One region of the Providencia hangzhouensis genome, then DNA from elsewhere that is predicted to be linked to it. Evidence: predicted binding sites of a transcription regulator. Region 1 holds the regulator's gene; the other holds the start of a gene.
The links. Region 1 encodes PurR, which represses purine synthesis genes. Its sites were predicted from a motif close to CANGCAAACGTTTGCNTG; they were not measured.
Positions count from the first base shown of each region.

Region 2: hmpA (NO-inducible flavohemoprotein) is a predicted target of PurR. The motif match lies at 2,785-2,802, and genes of this name have one in related genera.

Region 1 covers NZ_CP135052.1:2,712,581-2,718,114, forward strand. Annotated here, with positions in the region: gene rnt (ribonuclease T) at 1-114, shown strand, start outside; gene PZ638_RS12250 (Grx4 family monothiol glutaredoxin) at 215-562, opposite strand; gene sodB (superoxide dismutase [Fe]) at 1,044-1,622, shown strand; gene purR (HTH-type transcriptional repressor PurR) at 2,064-3,089, shown strand; gene punR (DNA-binding transcriptional activator PunR) at 3,099-4,004, opposite strand; gene punC (purine nucleoside transporter PunC) at 4,128-5,354, shown strand.
Region 2 covers NZ_CP135052.1:1,694,168-1,699,701, forward strand. Annotated here, with positions in the region: gene PZ638_RS07425 (NAD+ synthase) at 1-999, shown strand, start outside; gene glnB (nitrogen regulatory protein P-II) at 1,012-1,350, shown strand; gene hmpA (NO-inducible flavohemoprotein) at 1,538-2,737, opposite strand; gene glyA (serine hydroxymethyltransferase) at 3,199-4,452, shown strand; gene PZ638_RS07445 (3-phenylpropionate MFS transporter) at 4,534-5,534, shown strand, end outside.

The DNA.
Region 1 (5,534 bases):
AAACAAGCTCATGGCGCACTGTATGACACCAATCGAACGGCTCTGCTATTTTGTGAGATCGTTAATAAATGGAAAAAGCTGGGTGGTTGGCCAATTATTGAAGAATCCCAATAATTTTTTAATTAATCGCTATTACATAAAAAAACCGTGTTTGATAAAAAGTAATAAGTGCTTTCATCAAATACGGTTTTTACGTTTTTATTTATGGCTTAATTTAGTCTGTGCTAGCTTCATCTGCTGGACGATACTTATCAGCAGTTTCTTTAATTAGAGATTGGAGCTCACCACGCTGGAACATTTCCATGATGATATCACAGCCACCGACCAGCTCACCGTCAACCCATAGTTGAGGAAACGTTGGCCAATTTGCGTATTTTGGCAATTCAGCGCGGATATCTGGGTTTTGTAAGATATCGACATATGCAAAACGCTCACCACAAGAAGACAGAGCTTGTACTGCTTGAGCAGAAAAACCACAGCTCGGAAGTTTAGGAGAGCCTTTCATATATAATAAAATTGGGTTTTCTTTAATTTGGCGCTCAATTCTTTCAATAGTTGTCATTTTTTAACTTCCTTAAAACAAAGATGCAGGTTTTGCAGTCAGCCGGTAACTGGGAGTCTACCGCAACTTAACAGAATACATTGACTGATATAATAGGAAACTGAATTGTTTCATACAATATGCCAGTTTTATAGGGGCATTACTATAGCATTCCAAAAAACAAAAAGGCACCTTTTCTATCTTCTCTCTACTTAAGTCAAACAAGTAGCTATTTCTAGATAAAAACCGAAACTTAATATCTTTAGATTTTTCGATTACAATATCTATATGATTTTTATGTGTAATACCTCTATTTATTTGTTAACATCTTAGTAACACTATTACCTTTATCTTTGTATGGTTTATCGTGTTATCATTAATGTATTAAGTATCATATCGCCAATAGGCGAAACTGTAATGATAAGCTGTCACATATTATTTCGCTCATTTTAAGAGCAAACACCCTAAGTATATTGATATAAAAGCAATCAAGGAGTACGCAATGTCATTTGAACTACCCGCTTTACCGTATGCAAAAGATGCTTTAGAACCTTATATCTCTGCTGAAACCTTAGAATATCACTATGGTAAGCACCACAACACTTACGTTGTTAACTTGAACAACCTCATCAAAGGCACTAACTTTGAAGGAAAATCTTTAGAAGAAATCATTAAAACTTCTGAAGCAGGCGTTTTTAACAACGCGGCACAAGTTTGGAATCACACTTTCTATTGGAATTGCTTAGCACCAAACGCTGGTGGCGAGCCAACAGGTAAAGTCGCTGAAGCTATCAATAAGGCATTCGGTTCTTTTGCTGAATTTAAAGCTCAATTTACTGATGCAGCAACCAAAAACTTCGGTGCGGGCTGGACTTGGTTAGTGAAAAAAGCGGATGGTAACCTTGCTATTGTAAATACATCCAATGCTGCAACACCTATTTCTGGTGATGATAAGCCTGTGTTAACTGTCGATATTTGGGAACATGCTTATTATATCGATTACCGTAACGCTCGCCCTAAATATTTAGAAAATTTCTGGGCGCTAGTTAACTGGAAATTTGTGGAAGAAAATTTAGCATAACAATTTCTGCTTATTGCTAGGTATAGATACAATAAGGGCGAGATATTCTCGCCCTTATTAAATTCACCCTATTCGAGGCTGAAATAAAATCAGAAAATATGTGCAGCAAGAAATATAATCAATGCTAATGAGCCCAACGCAGCAAGCAAACCATATTTAACATCTGTATCCATGAGTTCCTCTCATCCAAACGTAGTTAAACAACTAAATAACCATACAAAAATCAATGTTATTCAGTATACATATCTAAAAAAGTAAAACTAGTGTCTATATCACATGTTATAACATCAATTATTTCTTTCGTTTTTGCGCTAGATCAGACAAAATCGACAACAAATCGCTAAATTATTGCCAGCAAAGGATCAATGCATCAATATGCAGGTAATTTTTTAACAAGAATTCTTATAGAGACCGGTTATTGGTCAGGAGTTTTTTTCCCCCATGGCAACGATTAAAGATGTGGCGAAACGCGCTGGCGTATCTACCACAACCGTATCCCATGTTATTAATAAAACGCGCTTTGTAGCTGATGACACTAAAGCTGCGGTTTGGGCTGCAATTAAAGAGCTCAATTATTCGCCAAGTGCGGTTGCCCGTAGTCTAAAAGTTAACAACACAAAGTCGATTGGGTTGTTGGCAACCTCATGTGAAGCTCCTTACTTCGCAGAGGTAATTGAATCAGTTGAAAATAGCTGTTATGAAAAAGGTTATACGCTAATCCTTTGTAATTCTCATAATAATTTGGGAAAACAAAAAGCGTATTTGCAGATGCTGGCACAAAAGCGTGTTGATGGTTTACTCGTAATGTGCTCCGAATATCCTGCCCCCTTAATCAGTATGCTGGAAGATTACCGCAATATCCCAATGGTAGTGATGGACTGGGGAACTTCCCGTGGCGATTTTACCGATAGTATTATTGATAACTCATTCCACGGTGGCTATCTTGCAGGACGTTATTTGATTGATAGAGGGCATCGTGACATCGGAGCCATCCCTGGTTCTCTTGAAAGAAATACGGGTATTGGTCGATTAACTGGCTTTAAAAAGGCGATGGAAGAGGCCAAAATCACCATAAAAGATGAATGGATTGTTCAAGGGGACTTCGAGCCAGAATCTGGCTATAAGGCAATGATGCAAATTTTAAGCCATAAGCAACGCCCTACTGCCGTTTTCTGTGGCGGTGATATTATGGCAATGGGGGCAATTTGCGCCGCTGATGAGATGGGATTGCGTGTCCCACAAGACATTTCAATCATTGGCTATGATAACGTGCGAAATGCGCGCTATTTTACCCCGGCATTGACCACAATTCACCAACCAAAAGAGCGTTTAGGCCAAATGGCTTTCACAATGCTGCTCGATCGTATTGTAAATAAGCGCGAAGATGCTCAAACAATTGAAGTCCACCCTCGCCTTGTAGAACGCCGTTCCGTTGCTGACGGCCCATTTATCGATTATCGTCGATAATACGCATAATTAGTTTGAAAGCCACTCGGCATTGAGCGTTTCGTTATCGCCAAGGTAATCCAATAACCAATTCAACGCTGGTGATGTATTATTTTCCACCCAAGTTAGACAACAAGGACTGGGTGGAAATGGCTGTGCTAATGCTAGTTCAACTAATAAGCCTTTTTCGCAAAACGAAGCCGCACGATGCTCTGGCACCATTCCGACACACAACCCGTTAACCAAACAAGCTAGACCATTTTCCCAAGAAGGTACGACAAGACGACGTTGATTATCAAGAGCCCATGTATCACGTTTTGGTAGATTACGAGAAGTGTCTTCGAGACATAAACTTGGAAACTCGCGCATTTGGTCGTCTGTTAGCTTGCCGCTTATATTCGCTAATGGGTGTTTAGGGCTCGCCACACACCTCCATGACATAAAACCCATATCACGGAAACTATATCTTTCACCAATCGGTGAGGCTCGAGTAGCTCCAATAGCAACATCTACACGCCCATCAGCAAGTGCATCCCAAACACCATTAAATACTTCAGGATGAATGAAAAGTTCAATATCTGGAAAGTGACGATAAAAATCCAGTATCAATTGCTCTGCTCTCTGTGGTTTTACAATGCAATCAACAGCAATACTAAATTGCCCCCGCCAACCATTAGCAACCTGCTGGCATTGATGCCTTGTATCTGTCATTTTTTTGATAACAGAACGACTTTCCTTAATAAATATCGTTCCAGCTTCTGTAAGAACAACATCGCGATGTCGACGCTCAAATAGGGGAACCGCAAGCCATTCTTCAACTTGCTTGACGGTATAACTGATTGCAGAAGGTACACGGTGTAACTCTTCAGCAGCACCACTAAAGCTCCCAGTTCGGGCAACAGCATCAATCACTTCGAGTGCATGCGCAGACCACATAACCTCTCCTTTCAAAAATTTTGATAGCAAGATCCAAATATTACCGTTTCACAACCTAAAAAAATAGCCTATACAATGGCATCATCATTAACATTTTTTTTAAATATCAGATAAGTAATAATTATGTCGAATACTGTGAAAAAAAATTCCCCTGGATTTATGGTTTACCTTGCAGGACTTAGCATGCTGGGGTTTTTAGCTATTGATATGTATTTACCTGCATTCGGTGCTATGCAAGACACCCTGCATACATCAGAAGGCGCTATCAGTGCTTCTCTCAGTATATTTTTAGCCGGTTTTGCCTTCGCTCAATTGTTATGGGGGCCATTGTCAGACAAACTTGGCCGTAAGCCTGTGCTCATTGTGGGCTTAACTATTTTCATTATCAGTAGCTTAGCTATTTATTGGGTGGAAACCGCAACACAGTTATTAACACTACGATTTTTACAGGCTGTTGGTGTCTGCTCCGCTGCAGTTTTATGGCAAGCTCTTGTTATCGACCGCTATGATGAAGCAAATACCCAAAAAGTTTTTGCTTCTATTATGCCGTTAGTTGCGCTATCCCCTGCTTTAGCACCATTATTAGGAGCATGGGTACTAGAACACCAAACATGGGAAGCAATTTTCCTGATCCTAATGGCTGTGGGTATATTACTTTTATTGCCAACACTCTTTTTGAAAAATGTTTCAGTTAAAACAATAATTGATGACAGCCAACCACAAGCTAAGATTTCTTTCTCAAACTTACTCAGTTCGCCAGTTTTCAGCGGTAATGTGCTCGTTTACGCTTCATGCAGTGCGGGTTTTTTCGCTTGGCTAACCGGCTCGCCTTTTATCTTACGTAATATGGGTTTCAACCCTGCGGATATCGGTTTGAGTTATATTCCACAAACTTTAGCCTTTATTGTTGGTGGGTATGGCTGCCGTATTTTATTAGCAAAAGTCCGAGCAGAAACAATATTTCCATTGTTACTTGTTGGTTATGCGGTAAGCATGTCTATTTTATTCATCATGGCTATTTATACCACACCATCATTAACTATGATCTTGATCCCATTCTGCTTTATGGCAGCTATGAACGGAGCCTCTTACCCAATTGCAGTATCCAAAGCACTAAATGCATTTCCTAGCGCCAGTGGTAAAGCTGCCGCATTACAAAATGCCTTACAACTAGGTTTATGTTTTTTAGCCAGTCTACTTGTTTCTGCTCTTACTTTCGACCCATTGTTAGCAACAACTGGGGTGATGGCAGTAACGATCATTCCAATGGCCATTGGCTACTTTATGCAACGCTGTGCAAGCAAAAATAACCAAACTATTAAGCAGGTTGATTGCCAAACGAATTCATAAAGTATAGCTTACCGACTCAATCATGCCGAATCTTATCGGCATGATTTTTATTTTAGCAAATTCATAAAAATTTCCTTCAGTGTATAGCACTAGTGACCATACAGTAATATATGTTCAGTATTTTGCTATATAACCAATAGCCGATTATTCTTGGCTGGTAAAACCTTACCTTTCTCATCA
Region 2 (5,534 bases), 1.0 Mb from region 1:
GAATTGGTGTTTGATGGTGGCTCAAAAATCATTGCAAACAAAGGCAAGCAAACCTTTAAATTGGAAGAATTTAAAGAGCAGGTTATCACAGTGCAATTTGATGAACTTGCATTGGTGAGCGAAGGTAGCGTATTTATTGAGAATGACCCTGTGGCGCAGGTATACCAAGCTTTAGTCATGTCTACTCGCGACTACATCAATAAAAATGGTTTTAATGGGGCTATTTTAGGGCTATCAGGCGGGATTGATTCAGGGTTAACAGTGGCTATTGCCGTTGATGCAATAGGGAAAGAGCACGTGCAAGCAGTCATGATGCCATTCCGCTATACTTCTGAGATGAGCATCCACGACGCTAAAGAACAAGCTGATTTGCTTGGTGTTGAATTCGATATCGTATCTATCGAACCGATGTTTGATGCTTTTATGGCACAGTTAACGCCTATGTTTGAAGGAACCGCGGTTGATACAACTGAGGAAAACTTACAAGCGCGTTGCCGAGCCGTTATTTTAATGGCGATGTCAAATAAACGTCGTCGCTTAGTTTTGACTACCAGTAATAAAAGTGAGTCAGCGGTTGGCTACTCGACATTGTATGGTGATATGGCGGGTGGTTTTGACGTGTTAAAAGATGTGCCTAAAACCCTTGTCTTTGAGTTGGCTAAATACCGTAATACTATCTCTCCAGCAATCCCACAACGCGTGATTGATAGGCCGCCATCAGCAGAGCTTGCGCCAGGGCAATTAGATCAAGACAGTTTGCCACCTTATGATGTGTTAGATGCATTATTAGAAGGCTATGTGGAAAAAGACTTGTCAGTTAATGACCTAATCAAACTTGGTTTTGATAAAGACGTGGTGCGCAAAGTTGTGCGCCTTGTTGATATTAATGAATATAAACGTCGTCAGGCGCCTGTTGGGCCACGTATTACGATGCGCAATTTTGGCAAAGACCGTCGTTATCCGATCACCTCAGGTTTTGGCCGTAAAAACTGGTCATAACAGGAATTATTTATGAAAAAAATTGATGCAATTATAAAGCCATTCAAACTTGATGATGTTCGTGAAGCGCTGGCAGAAGTGGGTATTACTGGAATGACAGTGACTGAAGTGAAAGGTTTTGGACGTCAAAAAGGGCATACTGAACTTTACCGTGGCGCAGAGTATATGGTTGATTTTTTACCTAAGGTAAAAATTGAAATTGTAGTACCTGATGACATCGTTGAAAACTGCGTCGAAACCATTATGCAAACTGCACAAACTGGCAAAATTGGTGATGGAAAAATCTTTGTTTATGATGTCGCTCGAGTGATCCGTATTCGAACCGGTGAGCAAGACGAAGAAGCAATTTAATAAATTAAGTTTGTATGAAAATGCGGTAACGGAAAATACACAGGAATGGGATTAGAATTGTGTATTTATTATGCGAGCCCGTTACCGCTAAATTAGAAAACTACGAATATTTAACTAGTTAACCCATTTTCTTCAGTTAATATGTTTCATAGAATGCTCTTCTAAACAGAAGAGCATTTTTTGTGAATTAATTGAGGGGTAATACCTTGTGTGGTCCAAAACATTCATAGTGAATAGCACTGGTATCGACACCCATTGCAATTAGCTGCTTACCTACGTGCTGCATAAACCCAACAGGGCCACAGAAATAGAATTGCATATTCGGTTGCTCAATCCATTCACGTACCAATTCTAAATTCATTAAACCTTCATATTGGTAATCAAACCCGAGACGATCTTCCTCTCTTGGTTGATTAAACCAAATCGCGGATTGGCTGGTTTGCTGTTTTGCTAATAGTTGTTGAATTTCGTGCCTAAAGGCATGAACGGCACCATTTTCAGCGGCATGGAACCAATTAACTTGTGCGTTGTGACCTTGTTCTGTTAGATGATTTAACATGCTCAGCATTGGAGTTAAACCAACGCCTGCAGAGATCAAGGTAACAGGTGTCTGGCCATCAACATCAATAAAGAAATCACCACATGGAGGGGCGAGCAGTACACTATCACCTTCATTTAATTGTTGATGTAAGAAATTAGAAACGGAGCCTTGTTCTTCACGTTTTACCGCAATACGGTAGCTACGGCCATTAGGTGCAGTGGTCAGAGAGTATTGGCGGATTTCTTGGTTTTCAAACCCCTGGTTGTTGACATAAATAGTGATATATTGGCCTGGGCGGTAATCAGCGACAGGTTGCCCATCGACAGGAACAAATTCAAAACTTGTAATCACATCACTTTGTGGTTGTTTTTGCGCTAATTTAAACTCACGTAAGCCTTCCCAACCCCCATTTTTATCCGCATTTTCTTGGTAAATTGCAGCTTCTCTACCAATAAAAATATCGGCTAAAACACCGTAAGCTCTTCCCCATGCATCAAGAACCTCTTGGCCTGGGTTGAGGAGTTCATCAATAGCCGCGAGTAAGTTTTCCCCGACGATTGGATAGTGCTCAGGTTTAATATTTAAGCTTACATGTTTTTGGGCGATTTTTTCGACAGCTGAAATAAGAGCCTCAGGAGTTTCAATATGCACAGCATATGCGCAGATAGCGTTGAAAAGGGCTTCTCGTTGGTCCCCATTCACTTGGTGAGTCATGTTGAAAATATCTTTTAATTCAGGATGCTGTTTAAACATCCGATCATAAAAATGCGCGGTCAGTTTTGGCCCTGTTTCAGCAATGGCAGGAATGGTTGATTTAACAATGGCAATGGTTTGGCTATCTAGCATACAGGTGCTCCTGAATTATTTTCATGTTCTCATTATAGTTATGGCAAAGGGCAAATTTTTGCGATCTAAAAATATTCCTTTGTAGATTAGTTAGATAAATTTATTTCATCTCAGCTAATCCCTATTTTTTGCGAACGATGAAGGTGATTTATAAAGATGTATTTTAAATACAACTTATAATATTTACGTGTTTATGTAAAGACTCAAATCGGAAAAATAGGGTGGATTTAGGCACATAATGAGAAGGGAATAGCAAATCTGGATGTTTGTCCGTTAAAAATTAAAATTTGAGCTATTTTATAATGAAGCCTTCAGAAGCAAATGAAGTGAAAAAAATTAATGCAATCGTTTGCGTATATTTTTTCTTTAGGGCTATCTCAAGAGAGAAAAAGAGTTTACACTGTGTGTCATTGCGATGAATCGATTTTCAACCTATTGAATTGCTGAGGCAGGAGAAGCGAATGTTAAAGCGTGAAATGAATATTGCTGACTACGATCCGAAATTATGGGAAGCAATGGAGCAAGAAGTACAACGTCAAGAAGAACACATTGAATTAATTGCTTCTGAAAACTATACCAGTCCACGAGTCATGCAGGCTCAAGGTTCTCAGCTAACCAATAAATATGCAGAAGGCTACCCAGGCAAACGCTACTATGGCGGTTGTGAGTATGTTGACGTGGTAGAGCAATTAGCGATTGACCGTGCGAAAGAACTATTTGGTGCTGACTATGCGAACGTGCAGCCGCACTCAGGTTCACAAGCTAACGCTGCAGTTTACATGGCGTTATTACAGCCTGGTGATACCGTTCTGGGAATGAACCTAGCACATGGTGGTCACTTAACTCACGGTTCACCAGTTAACTTCTCAGGTAAACTGTACAACATCGTGCCTTACGGTATTGATGAAAGCGGTAAAATTGACTACGACGATATCAAAGCGCAAGCGGAAAAACACAAACCAAAAATGATTATCGGTGGTTTCTCTGCGTACTCAGGTGTCGTTGATTGGGCAAAAATGCGTGAAATCGCAGATGGTATTGGCGCTTACCTGTTTGTTGATATGGCTCACGTTGCAGGTTTGATTGCTGCGGGTGTTTATCCAAACCCAGTTCCTCATGCACACGTTGTGACAACAACAACGCATAAAACTTTAGCGGGTCCACGTGGTGGGTTAATTTTAGCTAAAGGTGGTGACGAAGAGTTGTACAAAAAAATCAACTCAGCGGTATTCCCTGGATCTCAAGGTGGCCCTTTAATGCATGTTATTGCAGGTAAAGCGGTTGCTCTGAAAGAAGCGATGGAACCTGAATTCAAAGTTTATCAACAGCAAGTTGCTAAGAATGCGAAGGCAATGGTCGATGTTTTCCAAAAACGTGGCTACAAAGTGGTATCTGGCGGAACTGAAAACCACTTATTCTTAGTTGATTTGGTTGATAAAGACATCACAGGTAAAGATGCCGATGCTGCACTTGGCCGTGCGAATATCACTGTTAACAAAAACAGTGTACCGAACGACCCTAAGAGCCCATTTGTAACGTCTGGTGTACGTATTGGTTCTCCTGCGATTACGCGTCGTGGCTTCAAAGAAGCAGAAGCGGGTGAGCTAGCTGGCTGGATGTGTGATATTCTAGACAACCTCAATGACGAAGCGACCATTGAGAGCGTGAAGCAAAAAGTATTAGCAATTTGCAAAAAATACCCAGTTTACGCATAACATAACGTATTATTAATTACTGAAACCCGCTTCTACATGTATGTATGAGCGGGTTTTTTGCATTGAAAAAACGGAGGAGTGATGGTCATTCCATCAACGCGTTGGCTAGCTATTGATTATTTTACCTACTTTTTTGCCTACAGTATTTTCTTGCCATTTTGGTCAGTTTGGTTACAAGGTGAGGGAATTGATGCAGAAATGATTGGTGTTTTGTTAGGGGTAGGGCTAGCAGCCCGTTTCCTTGGTGCGATGTTTATTACTCCTTTAGTTAAAGAGCCCTCGAAACTTATTACTGCTCTACGCTTACTCGCAGGACTTTCACTTATTTTTTCTGTCGGTTTTGCTCTGGGTTCTCACTGGGCATGGCTGTTGTTTGTAATGATTGGGTTTAACTTATTTTTTGCACCAATGGTTCCACTGGGCGATTCACTGGCGGGGACATGGCAAAAACAATTTACCTTTGACTACGGCAAAATTCGCGTTTGGGGTTCGATAGCTTTTATTATTGGTTCCTCACTGATGGGGTATTTAGCCGGTGTTTGGGGAAATAAAGCCATCATGGTGGCCTTGATAGTAAGCTGTCTAGCATTATTACTTGGCGCAATGCTGAAACCAGCAATCATGCCAATGGGGGTAGCGAAAGCGGATGGTGGTAATAAGGTTACGTTTAAACAATTGATTGCGGATAAAAACGTCGTTAGGTTTCTTATCTGTGTTACGTTACTGCAAGGGACTCATGCGGCTTATTATGGTTTTGCTTCCCTATTTTGGAAAGAAGCCGGCTATTCAGATTTAGTTATCGGTAATTTATGGTCGCTCGGTGTGGTTGCTGAAGTCATTGTATTTATGTTAAGCCACCGTTTATTTAGGCGTTGGAGCGCTCGAAATTTACTGTTGTTATCTGCCTTTTGTGGAATTATTCGTTGGGGCTTGATGGGAGCGTTTACTGCATTACCGGTATTAATCGTGGTACAAATTCTTCACAGTGGTACTTTTACGATTTGCCACCTAGCCGCAATGCGCTTTATTAGTGCAAGAAAAGAAAATGAAATTATCCCATTACAAGGTGTTTACTCCGCACT